2 linked regions of the Phaeacidiphilus oryzae TH49 genome follow. Each later gene encodes a partner of the first gene's protein in a complex. Links are inferred from orthologs where the notes say so. Each region holds a gene or a part of one and is shown in the gene's direction. Other genes may lie near its edges.

Region 1 (7,943 bases):
GACCGGGCTGGTCGAACCGAGCGTCCGGCCGGCCCACGGCTCCGGGACCCAGCGCCTCTACAGCTTCCGGGACATCCTGGTGCTGAAGATCGTCAAGCGGCTGCTGGACGCCGGGGTCTCCCTGCAGAACATCCGGATCGCCGCGGCCCATCTGGCCGAGACCGGCGGGGCGGATCTGGCGCAGGTGACGCTGATGAGCGACGGTGCCACGGTCTATCAGTGCACCTCCCCGCACGAGGTGGTGGACCTCCTGCAGGGCGGGCAGGGCGTCTTCGGGATCGCCGTCGGGGCCGTCTGGCGCGAGCTGGAGGGCTCCCTCACCCGGCTGCACGCCGAGCGCGCGGACACCGGCGAGACGCTGCCAGGGAACGACCCCGAGGACGAGCTGGCGGCACGCCGGCGGCGCAACCGGGCGGTCTGAGGCCCGGCCCGCGCCATGAGCTGAGCCCGGGGCCCGCGCGGGGCGGTGGGAGCAGGGCGCGGCGGCGGGGGCGCGGCGAATTGTCAGTGGTGTGCGGGATCATCGCTGTATGCGCCCGGTTCCGTCCATCCTCCACCTCGACATGGACGCCTTCTTCGCCTCGGTGGAGCAGGCGTCCAAGCCGAGCCTGCGCGGAAAGCCGGTGATCGTCGGCGGGCTGGGGGCGCGCGGGGTGGTCTCCACGGCCTCCTACGAGGCGCGGGTGTTCGGGGTGCACTCGGCCATGGCGATGGCGCACGCCCGCCGGCTGGCGCCGAACGCGGCCTATCTGGTACCCAGATTCGCGCTCTACCGCGAGGTCAGCGAGACCGTGATGGGGCTGCTCCGGGCGATGTCCCCGCTGGTGGAGCCGCTCAGCCTGGACGAGGCCTTCGTGGACCTCGCCGCGGGCCCGTACGGGGAGCTGATCGCCTCGGCCGGCCCCGAGGCGGCGCGGGAGCTGGTGCAGGCGCTGGGCGAGGACCTGCGGGCGGACATCACCGCGGCCACCGGACTGACCGGCTCCGTCGGTCTGGCGGGTGCCAAGTTCCTGGCGAAGATCGCCTCCGAGCGGGCCAAGCCGGACGGGCTGGTGCTGATCGAGCCGGGCACCGAGCGGGAGCTGCTGGACCCGCTGTCGGTGCGGGTGCTGCCGGGGGTGGGCCCGGCCACGGCCGAGACCCTGCGGCGGGCGGGGCTGAACACGGTCGGCGAGATAGCCGCGGCCGAGGAGGTGGAGCTGATCCGGCTGCTGGGGAAGGCGCACGGCGCCGGGGTGCACGCCCTCGCCCAGGGGATCGACGACCGCCCCGTGGTGGCGGAGCGGGACGCCAAGTCCATCTCCGTGGAGGACACCTTCGAGGTGGACCTGCGGGACCGCGACCGGATCGTGGCCGAGGTGGAGCGGCTGGCCGAGCGCTGCGTGGGGCGGCTGCGGGCGGCCGGCCGGTCCGGGCGGACGGTGGTGCTCAAGGTCCGCCGCTACGACTTCTCCACCCTCACCCGCTCCGAGACCCTGCGCGGGCCGACCGACGACCCGGGGGTGGTGACCGGCACGGCGCTGCGGATGCTGGACCAGCTCGGGTCGGGGGAGCTGGCCGGCGGGGTGCGGCTGCTCGGGGTCGGCGTCTCCGGGCTCGCGGACTTCACCCAGGAGGACCTGTTCGCCCAGGCCGCCCGGGAGGCGGGCGAGGCGCAGCTCGGCGACCCCGGGGAGGGGGCCGCGCCGGCCGGTGGGGCCGGGGAACCCGCTGCGAGTCCGGAATCGGAGTCGACGCCGGAACCGGCGGCCGGGGCCGTGAAGCCGGCGGGCGAGGGCGTGAAGCCGGCGGGCGAGGCCGTGACCGAGACCGTGAACGAGGCCGAGGACCCGGCCTACGGGGGGTTCGGGCAGCCGCGGGCCTTCCATCCCGGCCGGGAGCCGGGTTCCGAGCCTGGGACGCGCCGCCGCTGGCTGCCCGGCGAGGATGTGCGGCACGAGGAGTTCGGTCCCGGCTGGGTGCAGGGCAGCGGCGTCGGGCGGGTCACCGTCCGCTTCGAGACCCCGGAGTCCGAGCCCGGGCGGGTGCGCACCTTCCGGGAGGACGATCCGGCGCTGGCCGCCGCGCCGCCGCTGAGCCTGGTCTCGGACGGGGACCCGTCGGACGGCTCGGCGTAGCCAGCAGGCCTCGGCGCCGCGACCGGTGGTCCGGTGCGGCGCCGAGGTGGGGAGCGGGGTGGGTCAGTGACCGTAGGCCGGACGGCCGGGGTAGCGGGCGCCGGGGGAGTACGGGGTGGTGGAGGTGCCGGCCGAGGGCGCCGCGCCGTTGCGCCCGCCCTGTGCGGCCTGGCCCTGCCCGGACCGTTCGGACTGGCCGGACTGCCCGGCCTGGCTGCCCTGGCCGGCGTCGTGGACCTCGACCTGCTCGCGGCGGAGCTGGTCGCGGACCACCTCCTCCTCGGTGACCCGCTCGGTGATCAGCCGGATCCGCTCGACCGGGACCACGTGCTTGCGTACCACCACCCGCTCCTCGTGGACCGGGACCTCCTGAGTGGCCTCCTCGATCTCCTGGTCGGAGATCTGCGCCCGCTCGTCGTCGCTCAGCCGGACCCGCTCGATCCGGACCCGCTCGCGGACGACCGGAACCCGGCGCTCCACGTTCTCGGTGGTGACGTACTTGCGCAGCCGGGCGCGGCCGAGCTCGTGCCATTCGGTGGTGATGTCCAGCCGCTCCTCGCGGCAGACCACCTCGATCTGTTCCGGGGCGCCCGTCCCGGCCGCCCCCGCCGGCTTGGCGGTGCCCGCGGCGGCGGTGGAGTCGCGGTCGGTGAGGTGCGGGACCGCGCGGGTCTCCTCCTCCTTGACCGGGGTGGGGGTCTGGGCGGTCGTCGACGGCTCCGGGGTGGTGGTGCCGGCGGAGCCGGTGAAGAACGCGGAGGTCCGGCCGCCGGCGGGGGAGGAGTGCTCGGCCGGCTTCGAGGAGGCCGCGGCGTATCCGGCGGCGGCGCCCGCCGCTCCGCCGGCCGCACCCGCCGCCAGGCCCTGCTCGGGAGCGCTTGCCGAGGTGTGCTCGCCCGTCAGGCCGTCGGTGCGCTCGGCGGACCGCGCGGTGTCCGTAGCTGCGGTGTCCGAGCCCGCGGTCCCCGAGCTCGCGGTCCCCGAGCTCGCGGTGTCCGGGACCGCGGCGGCCTGGGTCCGGGCGGTCGCGTCGCCGGCGGCGGCCGGGGCGGTGTGCGCGGCGCTGCCGCCCACCGCGGCGGCGGCGGCCGGAGTGGCCGCCGTGTCGGAGGCGTCGGAGGCGTCCGAGGGGGCGGCCTGGCCGTTCGCCCGGGAGCCGGACTCGCTGGGCACGTCCAGACCGTAGTAGCGGTACAGCTGGAGTTCCTGAGCCGGCGACAGATGCTGGCCGGCTCCGAAGTCGGGGGAATCCTTGACCTGGGACTTGTCGTAGGGCACGCGCAGCTCCTCGCTGACGAACTCGCTGGTGGCCAGCGGAACGAAGGCGTCCCGGCCGAAGATCCCGGTCCGGACGGCGGCCCATTCCGGCTCGCCCGTGGCGTCGTCGAGGTACACCTCGTCCACGGTGCCGATCTTGTCGCCGTTGCGGTCCACGGCCTTGTGGCCGATGAGGTCCCTTGGGTCGATGTCGGTCTGCACGGGGCCCTCCACGGGTGGCGACCCGGCTGGCACCGGGATCACATGACTCGGTTGACGTCGTACGAAAACATACGAAACGTCATGATTTGGTGTGTTGTCGAACATTCGGGCCCCAATGGGGCGTGTCGCTGGACCAGTTGGCCCAATCCCGGACTGCTTCAGGAGCCACGTCCGAGGTGATCCGCACTGGTAGGGTGAGGGTGACCGTCGAGCCCGGACGGGAGAGTCCGAACGCGCGAGCGCTCGGCGCCGAAGGAGCAACTCCTCCCCGGAATCTCTCAGGCAGACGTACCGTCCGGGCGAGGTCACTCTGGAAAGCAGGGCTCCTTCGGTGGACCACCGGAGTCCTCGCCGACGGTGCAAGCCGACGCCGGTCGAACCGGCGGACGGTGAAGCTCTCAGGTGCAGATGACAGAGGGGGAGGCCGTCCCCGCGGGTCACGCTGACCAGGAGGCCTCAGCCACCATGACTGATCACACCGATCGCACCACCCTGTTCGAGCAGCGGCACATCGGGCCAGACGAGGGCGAGCGGTCCAAGATGCTCGCCTCGGTGGGCTTCGGCTCTCTGGACGAGCTGACCACCGCCGCGGTCCCGGCCGCGATCCGCAGCCTGGAGCGGCTGGGGCTCCCCGCCGCCGCCGGCGAGGCGGAGACGCTGGCCGAACTGCGCTCGCTGGCCGGACGGAACCAGGTGCTCCGTTCGATGATCGGCCTCGGCTACTACGACACCTTCACCCCGCCCGTGGTCCTCCGCAACGTGATGGAGAACCCCGCCTGGTACACGGCGTACACCCCGTACCAGCCGGAGATCTCGCAGGGCCGGCTGGAGGCGCTGCTGAACTTCCAGACCGTGGTGTCCGACCTGACCGGCCTGCCCACCGCCGGGGCCTCCCTCCTCGACGAGGGCACCGCGGCGGCCGAGGCGATGGCCCTGGCCCGCCGGGTGAACCGGAAGGCCGCGGCGGACGCGGTCTTCGTGGTCGACCAGGACGCCTTCCCGCAGACCCGCGCGGTGATCGAGACCCGCGCCGTGTCGCAGGGCGTCGAGGTGGTCACGGCGGACCTCAGCGAGGGCCTGCCGGAGGGGATCGCCGAGCGCGGGGTGGTCGGGGTGCTGGTGCAGTACCCGGGCGCCTCCGGGGCCGTGCGGGACCTGACGCCGGTGATCGAGGAGGCGCACGCGGCCGGCGCGGTGGTGGCGGTCGCCGCCGACCTGCTGGCGCTGACGCTGCTGAAGTCGCCGGGTGAGCTGGGCGCGGACATCGCGGTCGGCACCACCCAGCGGTTCGGCGTGCCGATGGGCTTCGGCGGCCCGCACGCCGGCTACATGTCCGTCCGCCAGGACTACGCCCGCAGCCTCCCCGGCCGTCTGGTCGGCGTCTCCAAGGACGCGGACGGGGCCCCGGCGTACCGGCTGGCGCTGCAGACCCGGGAGCAGCACATCCGCCGGGAGAAGGCGACCAGCAACATCTGTACCGCGCAGGTGCTGCTGGCCGTGATGGCCTCGATGTACGCCGTCTACCACGGTCCCGAGGGACTGGCCGCGATCGCGCGCCGGACGCACCGGCAGGCCGTACGGCTGGCCGAGGGCCTGCGGGCCGGCGGGGTCGAGCTGGTGCACGACGCGTTCTTCGACACCGTGCTGGCCCGGGTGCCCGGAAAGGCCGCCGAGGTCGTCGCCGCGGCCCGGAAGGCCGGGGTCAACCTGCGCGAGGCCGGCGCGGACCTGGTCGGAATCGCCTGCGACGAGACCACCACGGCCGAGGACCTGGCCAAGGTCTGGGGCGCCTTCGGCGTGACCGGCGCGGAGGGGGCGCGGAGGCGGCCGCGGACTCGCTGCCGGCCGCCCTGCTGCGCTCTGACGAGTACCTGACCCACCCGGTCTTCCACAGCCACCGCTCGGAGACCGCGATGCTGCGCTACCTGCGCCGGCTCTCCGATCGGGACTACGCACTGGACCGCGGGATGATCCCGCTCGGCTCCTGCACCATGAAGCTCAACGCCACCGCCGAGATGGAGGCGGTGACCTGGCCGGAGTTCGCCGGGCTGCACCCCTTCGCGCCGGCCGGGCAGACCGAGGGCTACCTGACCCTGATCCACCAGCTGGAGGACTGGCTGGCCGAGGTGACCGGCTACGCCAAGGTCAGCCTGCAGCCGAACGCCGGCTCCCAGGGCGAGCTGGCCGGCCTCCTCGCGGTCCGCGCCTACCACCGGGCCAACGGGGACGAGCAGCGGGACGTCTGCCTGATCCCGTCCTCCGCCCACGGCACCAACGCGGCCAGCGCCGCGATGGCCGGGATGCGCGTGGTGGTGGTCAAGACCGGCGAGAACGGCGACATCGACGTGGCCGACCTGCGGGCCAAGGTCGAGGAGCACCGCGAGCGGCTGTCGGTGCTGATGGTGACCTACCCGTCCACCCACGGAGTGTTCGAGGAGACCATCACCGAGGTCTGCGCGGCGGTCCACGAGGCCGGCGGCCAGGTCTACGTGGACGGCGCCAACCTCAACGCGCTGGTGGGCCTCGCCAAGCCGGGCGAGTTCGGCGGCGACGTCTCCCACCTCAACCTCCACAAGACCTTCTGCATCCCGCACGGCGGCGGCGGACCCGGCGTCGGCCCGGTGGCGGTGCGCGAGCACCTGGCGCCGTACCTCCCCAACCACCCGCTGCAGTCCGGCGCGGGGCCGGAGACCGGTGTGGGGCCGATCTCGGCGGCGCCCTACGGCTCGGCCTCGATCCTGCCGATCAGCTGGGCCTATGTGCGGATGATGGGGGCGGAGGGGCTCAAGGCGGCCACCCAGGTGGCCGTGCTCAACGCCAACTACGTGGCGAAGCGGCTGGCCCCGTACTTCCCGGTGCTGTACACCGGCCCGGGCGGGCTGGTCGGGCACGAGTGCATCGTCGACGTGCGGCCGCTGACCAAGGAGCTGGGGGTGAGCGTCGACGACATCGCCAAGCGCCTGATCGACTACGGCTTCCACGCCCCCACGATGTCCTTCCCGGTGGCCGGGACGCTGATGATCGAGCCCACCGAGAGCGAGGACCTGGCCGAGCTGGACCGCTTCTGCGAGGCGATGATCGCCATCCGCGGGGAGGCCGACCGGGTCGGCTCCGGCGAGTGGCCGGCCGAGGACAACCCGCTGCGGAACGCCCCGCACACGGCCGCGATGATCGCGGCGGGGGAGTGGGAGCACCCGTACTCCCGGGAGACCGCGGTCTTCCCTGCGGGGGTGAACCCGGCGGACAAGTACTGGCCGCCGGTGCGCCGGATCGACGGGGCCTACGGGGACCGGAACCTGGTCTGCTCCTGCCCGCCGGTGGAGGCCTACGCCGAGTGACCCCGGTCCGGCCGGGGGCCGGACCGACAAGCGCCCCGCTTGCGTGTGGACACGCAGGCGGGGCGCGGGTTTTCGGCAGGTGCCGACGCTCGCTGTGAGGCGCTAGGCGGCGGGCGCGTAGACCCGGCGGGGGCTGATGACCTTGCCGTCGGGGAGGAGTTCTCCGGTGTCCTCGAAGAGGAGGACGCCGTTGCAGAGCAGGCTCCAGCCCTGCTCCGGGTGGGTGGCCAAGACGGCCGCGGCCTCGCGGTCCGGCGAGTCCGCTGACGGGCACTCAGGTCGGTGCTGGCACATTGCTCGTACCCTTCGGAAGTTTCCATGTCCCCCGCGGCGGCCCCACCGGTGCGGACCCGCCGCATTACCGGGACTCACGACGGGGCCGTGCGCGTCGGTTCCCAGTGTGGGCACGCCGCAACCCTGCCGCAGCCATTTGGTGACATGGATCACTCCGGCTCGGGATAGATCACCCGTTCGGGCAGGTGTGGCCGGTGCCGCACCCACCCGGAATGACTAGCCCGAGCGTGGTCTCACTGACCGGCGAGGATCCCGGCGCTCCGGACGCCCTGCACCGGACGCGTCAGCACGGGCAGCAACTCGGTCGCCGCGTACGGGTGGTGGGCCGTCACCCCGCAGGGCGAGGGCGCGAGCGGAACCAGTACGTCCGCGGCCGGGGCCGGGCCGAGCAGCGGATGCAGCCACAGCGCGGTCATGTAGTGCCCCGGCACGCAGAGCAGCCGCGGCTGGTAGACCACGGCGCTGTCCGCGCAGTGGAGTTGGGCCTGATGCAGGGCACGCAGCGTGGACACCGGATAGGGGCCCTCGGCGAAGTGGGAGAAGGCCGGTCCGTCCGGGGTCTCGATGGTCTCGGCCGCCGCGAGCACCTCGCCCCCGCAGCGCACCAGGAAGCGCCAGCCGCTGCGGTCCCCGGCCGCCGAGGGCAGCGAGGGCGCGGGGGAGAGCCCGGAAGGGGCCGGATCCAGCCTGTGCACGGGCAGGGGATGGACGAGCT
Region 2 (8,021 bases), on another replicon or contig:
AGCCGCTGCCGGGCAGCCGCCCGCAGCCGCAGCCGCAGCCGCAGGCGCCGACCGGGCAGGCCCAGGCCCCGGGGCCGGCCCCGGCCGCAGAGCCCGGTTATGACGCCCAGTCAGGCTACGAACCGCTGCCCTCCTACGAGCCGCAGCCCGGCTACGACGCGCCGCCCAGCTATGACGCCCAGGTCGGCTACGACCCCCAGCCGGGGTACGACCCGCAGACCGGCTACGACGCCCCCGCGGGCTATGACGCGCCCGCAGGCTATGACGCGCCCTCGGGCTACGAACCGCAGCGCCAGCCAACGGCGGCGGCGGCGCCTGCCCCGCAGGCTCCGCACCACCACCAGCAGCAGCCCCGGCACGAATACGGGGACCCCACGGGCGGTCAGCCCGTCCCCGGCCAGTGGCCGACCCCGCGCACCGCCCTCGGGCAGTCCGCCCCCGGACAGGACGAGCTGCCCTACTACGGGGGCGGCCGCGCCGAGCACCCGGAGCCCTCGCACGAGCAGGGCCACCAGCCGCCCAGCGGCTACCCCGGCTACCGCCGCCCGGAGAGCTACCCGGAGCAGCCCCCGGCGCCCGGCGACTGGGAGCAGGGCCCCGGCGAGGACCCGGCCTACCCGCACGCCCCGCACAGCCCGCAGGCGCCGCAGACCGGCCAGCACGGCCAGCACACCCAGCACGGGCAGACCAGCCAGCACGGCCAGCACACCCAGCTGCCCCGCCCCACCGCCCCGGCGGCCGAGGGCGGCCCCGAGCGGCGTCCGCGTCCGGTCCCCGGACCGCGCGGCGAGGAGGCGGAGCCCAAGCCGACAGGACCGGCCGGCCCGAGCGGCCCCGGCGCCCGGCCCGCGCCCCCGGCGCGGGACGCCGAGGTGAAGCTGCCCGAAGCGCCGCGGAAGGGTCCTGACTCACCGTCGGCCCCCGGCGCCCCGGCGCGCGGGGGGTCCGTCCACGGCAATCCGCCGGGACCGCGCTCCGGCGGCGGCCCCGCCCTCCACGGCGCCCGCAAGGACGAGCCGGCCGCCCGGCTGAACCCGAAGTACCTCTTCGAGACCTTCGTCATCGGAGCGAGCAACCGCTTCGCCCACGCGGCCGCGGTCGCCGTCGCCGAGGCCCCGGCCAAGGCCTACAACCCGCTCTTCATCTACGGCGAGTCCGGCCTGGGCAAGACCCATCTGCTGCACGCCATCGGGCACTACGCCCGCAGCCTCTTCCCCGGCACCCGGGTCCGCTACGTGAGCTCCGAGGAGTTCACCAACGAGTTCATCAACTCGATCCGGGACGACAAGGGCGACGGCTTCCGGCAGCGCTACCGCGACATGGACATCCTGCTGGTCGACGACATCCAGTTCCTGCAGAACAAGGAGTCGACGCAGGAGGAGTTCTTCCACACCTTCAACACCCTCCACAACGCGGACAAGCAGATCGTGATCTCCTCGGACCGGCCGCCCAAGCAGCTGGTCACCCTGGAGGACCGGTTGCGCAACCGCTTCGAGTGGGGCCTGATCACCGACGTCCAGCCGCCCGAGCTGGAGACCCGGATCGCGATCCTGCGGAAGAAGGCGATCCAGGAGCAGCTGAACGCGCCGGCTGAGGTGCTGGAGTTCATCGCCTCCCGGATCTCCCGCAACATCCGGGAGCTGGAGGGCGCCCTGATCCGGGTCACCGCCTTCGCCAGCCTCAACCGGGCGCCGGTCGACCTCCAGCTCACCGAGATCGTGCTGAAGGACCTCATCCCCGGCGGGGAGGAGGCCAGCCCGGACATCACGGCGGCCACGATCATGCAGCAGACCGCCGCCTATTTCGGGCTGACCGTGGAGGACCTCTGCGGTTCCTCGCGGAGCCGGGTGCTGGTGACGGCCCGCCAGATCGCCATGTACCTGTGCCGGGAACTCACCGACCTCTCGCTGCCGAAGATCGGCGCGCAGTTCGGCGGCCGGGACCACACCACGGTGATGCACGCGGACCGGAAGATCCGCACGATGATGGCCGAGCGCCGGTCGATCTACAACCAGGTCACCGAGCTCACCAACCGCATCAAGAGCTAGCCGCCGGGCGAACCGCCGCCGGTATTGCCGGCGCAGGGCCCGGAACGAGGCGTCCTCCTCGTTCCGGGCCCTTTTTCGGCTTCCGCCGCGGCCGCGGGCCGATCGAATGCAACTCCGAGAGCCTGCGGGGAATCGAACTGGGCCCTGCGCGGGGCGGACAATCCACAGGATCGAACGGATCCGTTCCTCCACACCCTGGGGAACACCGGGAAGCCCCGAAGTTGTCCAGAATCGTTCCACAGGCCGCTGGTTTGCGGGACCATCGATGCAGCTCAAGACCCTGTGGACTTGTGGGCAAAAGTTATCCACAGGATGTGGACCGTGGATTCGAACCCCTGAGCGGACTCTGAGTTGTCCACCGCCCGTCCCCAGGTTTGGTAAGTTTTCCCCAGGCTTTCCACAGTCGGGTCCACAGTTCGGCAACAAGAAACGCCCCATCACCTCTGCGTGTGAGAAGCGGCACACCGAAGTTCACGCATGCCCTGGGGACAACCGGGGGAAAATCTGGGGACGGAGCTGGGGACAACCTGGGGACAGTCGAGGGCCCCCTGTGGGAAAACGAACCCCATCCACAGAAGAGCGGGGTTTTCCACCTCTCCGCCCACAGCCCGCGGTGGACAAAAAAGCCGGGCTGACCTGCGGTGGAACCGGTTATCCACGGTATCCACAACACCTATTACTACTCCCCCAGAGATCTATCCCGGACTTTCAGCTAACAGGGGGCGGGGCGCCGAGCTGTGGATGACGGCTCGTCGTGGTCGATCAGACGTTCTTCTCCCCTTCGACCCCGGCTGTCGGTGGAGTACGTCAGACTGTTCCCCGGCAACTGGAAGACGACACACAGGTCGGTACAGCGGCGGGAGCCGGTGGAAGCAGCGGGAGGCGGTGTCCGGTGAAGTTCCGGGTGGAGCGTGACGTACTGGCGGAGGCGGTGGCCTGGGCCGCCCGCAGCCTCCCGGCACGGCCGCCGGTGCCGGTCCTCGCGGGCCTGCTGCTGACGGTCTCCCAGGGCGAGTCGGCCCAGGGGCAGGAGGGCTCCCTGAGCCTCTCCGGGTTCGACTACGAGGTCTCGGCCCGGGTCGCGGTCGAGGCCGAGGTGGAGGAGGCCGGCACGGTCCTGGTCTCCGGCCGCCTGCTGGCCGACATCTCCCGGGCCCTCCCCAACCGGCCGGTGGAGATCTCCACAGACGGTGTACGGGTCATCGTGGTCTGCGGCAGCTCGCGATTCACACTCCCCACCCTGCCTGTGGAGGAGTACCCGGCGCTGCCCCAGATGCCCACCGCCACCGGCGAGGTCGCGGGGGACGTCTTCGCCGCCGCGGTCGCCCAGGTCGCCGTCGCCGCCGGACGGGACGACACCCTCCCGGTGCTCACCGGCGTCCGGGTGGAGATCGAGGAGGACCGGGTCACCCTGGCCGCCACCGACCGCTACCGCTTCGCCGTCCGCGAGCTGCTGTGGAAGCCGGAGCAGCCGGGCCTGAACTCGGTGGCCCTGGTGCCCGCCAAGACCCTGCAGGACACCGCCAAGTCGCTGGCCGGCGGCGGCGCCGGGGAGAACGTCTCGATCGCGCTGGCCGGCACGGAGGGCGACGGCGAGGGCCTGATCGGCTTCGAGGGCGCCGGCCGCCGCACCACCACCCGGCTGCTGGACGGCGAGTTCCCCAAGTTCCGCAGCCTCTTCCCGACCGAGTTCAACTCGATGGCGGTGATCGAGACCGCGCCGTTCGTCGAGGCGGTCAAGCGCGTCGCGCTGGTCGCGGAGCGGAACACCCCGGTGCGGCTGAGCTTCGAGCAGGGCGTGCTGACCCTGGAGGCCGGCTCCGGCGACGACGCGCAGGCCACCGAGCGGGTGGACGCGGACCTGGAGGGCGACGACATCTCGATCGCCTTCAACCCGGGCTACCTCCTGGAGGGCCTGTCCGCGATCAACGCCCCGTTCGCCCAGTTCGCGTTCACCACCTCGACGAAGCCGGCCCTCCTCAGCGGCAAGCCCGCCGCCGACGCCGAGGCGGACGAGACGTACAAGTACCTGATCATGCCGGTGCGGCTGTCCAGCTGAGCCGAGGGCGGGGCGCCCGGCGCTCCGCCCGACCGGACCCGTCGGCAGGCTGCCCCCGCAGGCCCGGGCGTACGCTCGGTGTCGCGCGGCAAGGGCGCCGCCGCCAAGCCACGTAGGTACACACGTTAGGACTCCCGATCATGGAGCTCGGCCTCATCGGTCTCGGCAAGATGGGCGGCAACATGCGCGAGCGGCTGCGCCGCGCAGGGCACACCGTCATCGGCTACGACCGGAACCCGGACGTCACGGACGTCGCAAGCCTCAAGGAGCTGGTGGACTCGCTCGCCGCTCCCCGGGTGGTGTGGGTGATGGTGCCGGCCGGCGCTCCGACCCAGCAGACCGTCGACGAGCTCGGCGAGCTCCTCTCCCCCGGTGACACGGTGGTCGACGGCGGCAACTCCCGCTGGACGGACGACGAGAAGCACGCCGAGGAGCTGGGCACGAAGGGCATCGGCTTCGTCGACTGCGGCGTCTCCGGCGGAGTCTGGGGCCTGCAGAACGGCTACGCGCTGATGTACGGCGGGGACTCGGCGCACGTCGCCAAGGTCCAGCCGATCTTCGACGCCCTGAAGCCCGAGGGCGAGTACGGCGCGGTCCACGCCGGCCGGGTCGGCGCCGGGCACTTCGCCAAGATGGTCCACAACGGCATCGAGTACGCCATGATGCAGGCCTACGCCGAGGGCTGGGAGCTGCTGGAGAAGGTCGACTCGGTGACCGACGTCCGCGAGGTCTTCCGCTCCTGGCGGGAGGGCACCGTCATCCGCTCCTGGCTGCTGGACCTGGCGGTGGACGCCCTGGACAAGGACGAGCACCTGGACGGCCTGCGCGGCTACGCGGCCGACTCCGGTGAGGGCCGCTGGACGGTCGAGGCGGCGATCGACAACGCCGTCCCGCTGCCCGCGATCACCGCCTCGCTCTTCGCCCGCTTCTCCTCCCGCCAGGAGGACTCCCCGTCGATGAAGATGATCGCCGCGCTGCGCAACGAGTTCGGCGGCCACGCCGTCGAGAGCAAGAAGTAAGCAGCAGGCACCGAGCCACCCACCGGGAGGGAGCGCGGCCGGCCCGCGCAACGCCGTATGCATGTCGCGCATCTGTCGCTGGCCGACTTCCGTTCCTACGCCCGGGCCGAGGTTCCGCTCGGCCCGGGCGTGACCGCCTTCGTCGGGCCCAACGGCCAGGGCAAGACCAACCTGGTCGAGGCCGTGGGCTATGTCGCGGCGCTGGGCAGCCACCGGGTCGCGGGGGACGCCCCGCTGGTCCGGCAGGGCGCCGAGCGCGCGGTGGTGCGGGCGGCGGTGGTCCGGGACGACCGGCAGACCCTGGTGGAGCTGGAGCTCAACCCCGGCAGGGCCAACCGGGCCCGGATCAACCGCTCGGACAACGTCCGCCCGCGGGACGTCCTCGGCCTGCTGCGCACGGTGCTCTTCGCGCCGGAGGACCTGGCCCTGGTGAAGGGCGATCCGGGGGACCGGCGGCGGTTCCTGGACGATCTGCTGGTGGCGCGGGCGCCCCGGCTGGCCGGTGTCCGGCAGGACTACGAGCGGGTGCTCAAGCAGCGGAACGCGCTGCTGAAGAGCGCCGCCACGGCCCGCCGGGCGGCCGGCCGCTCGGTCGACCTCTCCACCCTGGACGTCTGGGACGACCATCTGGCCCGCTCCGGATCCGAGTTGACGGCCCGTCGGCTGGAGCTGGTGGCGGCGCTCGGCCCGCTGGTCTCCCGGGCGTACGCCGAACTGGCCGGGCCCGGCGCGGAGACCGTGCTGGAGTACCGCTCCTCGGCGCTGCCCGAGGGCGAGTCGGCGGCCGCCGCGCCCAAGGACGCCGCCGAGGCGCACCGGCTGCTGCTGGAGGCGCTCGGCCGGTCCAGGAAGCAGGAGCTGGAGCGGGGGGTGACCCTGGTCGGCCCGCACCGCGACGACCTGACGCTCCGTCTGGGCACCCTGCCGGCCAAGGGGTACGCGAGCCACGGCGAGTCCTGGTCGTACGCGCTGGCCCTCCGGCTCGCCTCGTACGAGCTGCTGCGGATCGACGAGCTCGGCCCGGAGGCGGCGCGGACCGCGGACGGGTCGCTGCCCGAGGGGCCCGGCGGCCCGGTGCTGATCCTGGACGACGTCTTCGCCGAGCTGGACTCCAAGCGCCGGGAACGGCTGGCCTCGCTGGTCTCCGGCGGGGAGCAGGTGCTGGTCACCGCCGCGGTCCCGGAGGACGTCCCGGCGCAGCTGTCCGGTGTGCGCTTCTCGGTGCGCGACGGCCTGGTGGAGCGGGTGGACTGATGGACGGTCAGCAGATTCCGGCCGGAGGGTCCGGCGGGGAGTCCGGAGGAGAGCCCGGCGGGGCCGGGGCCCCGGAGGAGGAGCGGAAGCCCACGCCCGAGCTCTCCGGCGTCGACCTGGCGCGGGTCGCCCTCCGCGCGGCGAAGGAGCAGGCCAGGCAGCGCGGCGAGCAGGTCCGGCAGAAGAAGGAGGCCCGCCGGAACGGGCTGCGCAGCGGCGCCCGCGCGGACGGCCGGGACCCGCAGCCGCTGGGTGCGGCGATCGGCCGGCTGATCACCGAGCGCGGCTGGGAGGCCCCGGCCGCGGTCGGCGGCGTGATGGGCCGCTGGCCGCAGATCGTGGGCCCGGATGTGGCGGCGCACTGCGCGCCGGAGCACTACGCGGAGGAGGAGCGGGTGCTCACCGTGCGCTGCGACTCGACGGCCTGGGCGACGCAGCTGAGGCTGCTGGCCCCTCAGCTGGTGGCCCGGCTGAACGCGGATCTGGGCCATGGCACGGTGAAGCTGATCAAGGTGCTCGGCCCGGCCGGGGCCCCGCGCCGGCACGGCCGGCTGCGCGCCCCCGGAAGCAGCGGACCCGGCGACACCTGGGGCTGACGGGGCCGCTGCTCCGGCAGCGCCGCGGGTGGGGGTCTCCGGCCGCGTGTGCGGATCCGCTGAGTGCCGATGTGAGCGCGTTTCGCCCCCCGGCCGCGTATGGGGTCATGGGCAGAGGGGATTGCGAGCGGCACAAAGCGGCTCAGGGGCTGCCAAAGGCCCATCACCGTCGGCGGTACCGGTAGACTGAGGGTGCTACCGCCGCTTGCGGTGACTGAGTCGAGTGCCGAGGCCGCTCCGGGCCCCCAGATGAGGAACGGATGCGGCCCGAGCTGTGCCAGAAAGGGCGCTTCGTGGCCGATTCCGGCAACCCCAACCAGAACCCTGTTGACCCCGCCGACCCCGAGGACGCCGCTGCGAGCGGCGCGGCGCACGCGGTGACCGAGCCAGTCGCCGAACCGTCGTACGACGCCAGTGCGATCACCGTGCTCGAGGGCCTGGATGCCGTCCGCAAGCGTCCGGGCATGTACATCGGTTCCACCGGTGAGCGCGGCCTCCACCACCTGGTGTACGAGGTCGTGGACAACTCCGTGGACGAGGCCCTGGCGGGTCACGCGGACACCATCGACGTGACCATCCTGCCGGACGGCGGCGTCCGGGTGGTGGACAACGGCCGCGGCATCCCGGTGGGCATCGTCCCCTCCGAGGGCAAGCCGGCCGTCGAGGTCGTCCTCACGGTGCTGCACGCGGGCGGCAAGTTCGGCGGCGGCGGCTACGCGGTCTCCGGCGGCCTCCACGGTGTCGGCGTGTCCGTGGTGAACGCCCTCTCCACCAAGGTCGCCGTCGAGGTCAGGACGGACGGCCACCGCTGGACCCAGGACTACAAGGCGGGCACGCCCACGGCGCCGCTGAAGAAGAACGAGGAGGTCGAGGAGACCGGCACCTCGGTCACCTTCTGGGCCGATCCGGAGATCTTCGAGACCACCGAGTACTCCTTCGAGACGCTCTCCCGGCGCTTCCAGGAGATGGCCTTCCTCAACAAGGGCCTGACCATCAAGCTGACCGACGAGCGGCCCGACCACGTCGCGGAGGACGGCAGCCCGGT

What was found.
Region 2: the proteins of BS73_RS00205 (region 1) and dnaN are in contact, whole or in part, in a solved structure (PDB 1OK7), measured with the Escherichia coli proteins. The link is inferred for Phaeacidiphilus oryzae TH49 from one-to-one orthologs.

What each region holds. Positions count from the first base shown.
Region 1 is NZ_JQMQ01000004.1:11,482-19,424, forward strand. The notes cover bases 1-2,823. They hold BS73_RS00205 (DNA polymerase IV), read left to right. Parts: upstream 1-530; coding sequence 531-2,117; downstream 2,118-2,823. Other genes in these bases: BS73_RS00200 (MerR family transcriptional regulator), read left to right, coding at 1-421; BS73_RS35680 (PRC and DUF2382 domain-containing protein), read right to left, coding at 2,181-2,823. Also shown: more of BS73_RS35680, read right to left, coding at 2,824-3,596; BS73_RS00220 (DUF5999 family protein), read right to left, coding at 7,037-7,228; BS73_RS00225 (hypothetical protein), read right to left, coding at 7,462-7,923. UniProt on the Escherichia coli protein: Poorly processive, error-prone DNA polymerase involved in translesion repair and untargeted mutagenesis. Copies undamaged DNA at stalled replication forks, which arise in vivo from mismatched or misaligned primer ends.
Region 2 is NZ_JQMQ01000005.1:3,560,366-3,568,386, reverse strand. Bases 2,123-5,023 are described here. They hold dnaN (DNA polymerase III subunit beta), read left to right. Parts: upstream 2,123-2,940; coding sequence 2,941-4,107; downstream 4,108-5,023. Other genes in these bases: gnd (phosphogluconate dehydrogenase (NAD(+)-dependent, decarboxylating)), read left to right, coding at 4,248-5,023. Also shown: chromosomal replication initiator protein DnaA, read left to right, coding at 1-2,048; more of gnd, read left to right, coding at 5,024-5,126; DNA replication/repair protein RecF, read left to right, coding at 5,184-6,380; BS73_RS19575 (DUF721 domain-containing protein), read left to right, coding at 6,380-6,976; gyrB (DNA topoisomerase (ATP-hydrolyzing) subunit B), read left to right, coding at 7,237-8,021. UniProt on the Escherichia coli protein: Confers DNA tethering and processivity to DNA polymerases and other proteins. Acts as a clamp, forming a ring around DNA (a reaction catalyzed by the clamp-loading complex) which diffuses in an ATP-independent manner freely and bidirectionally along dsDNA.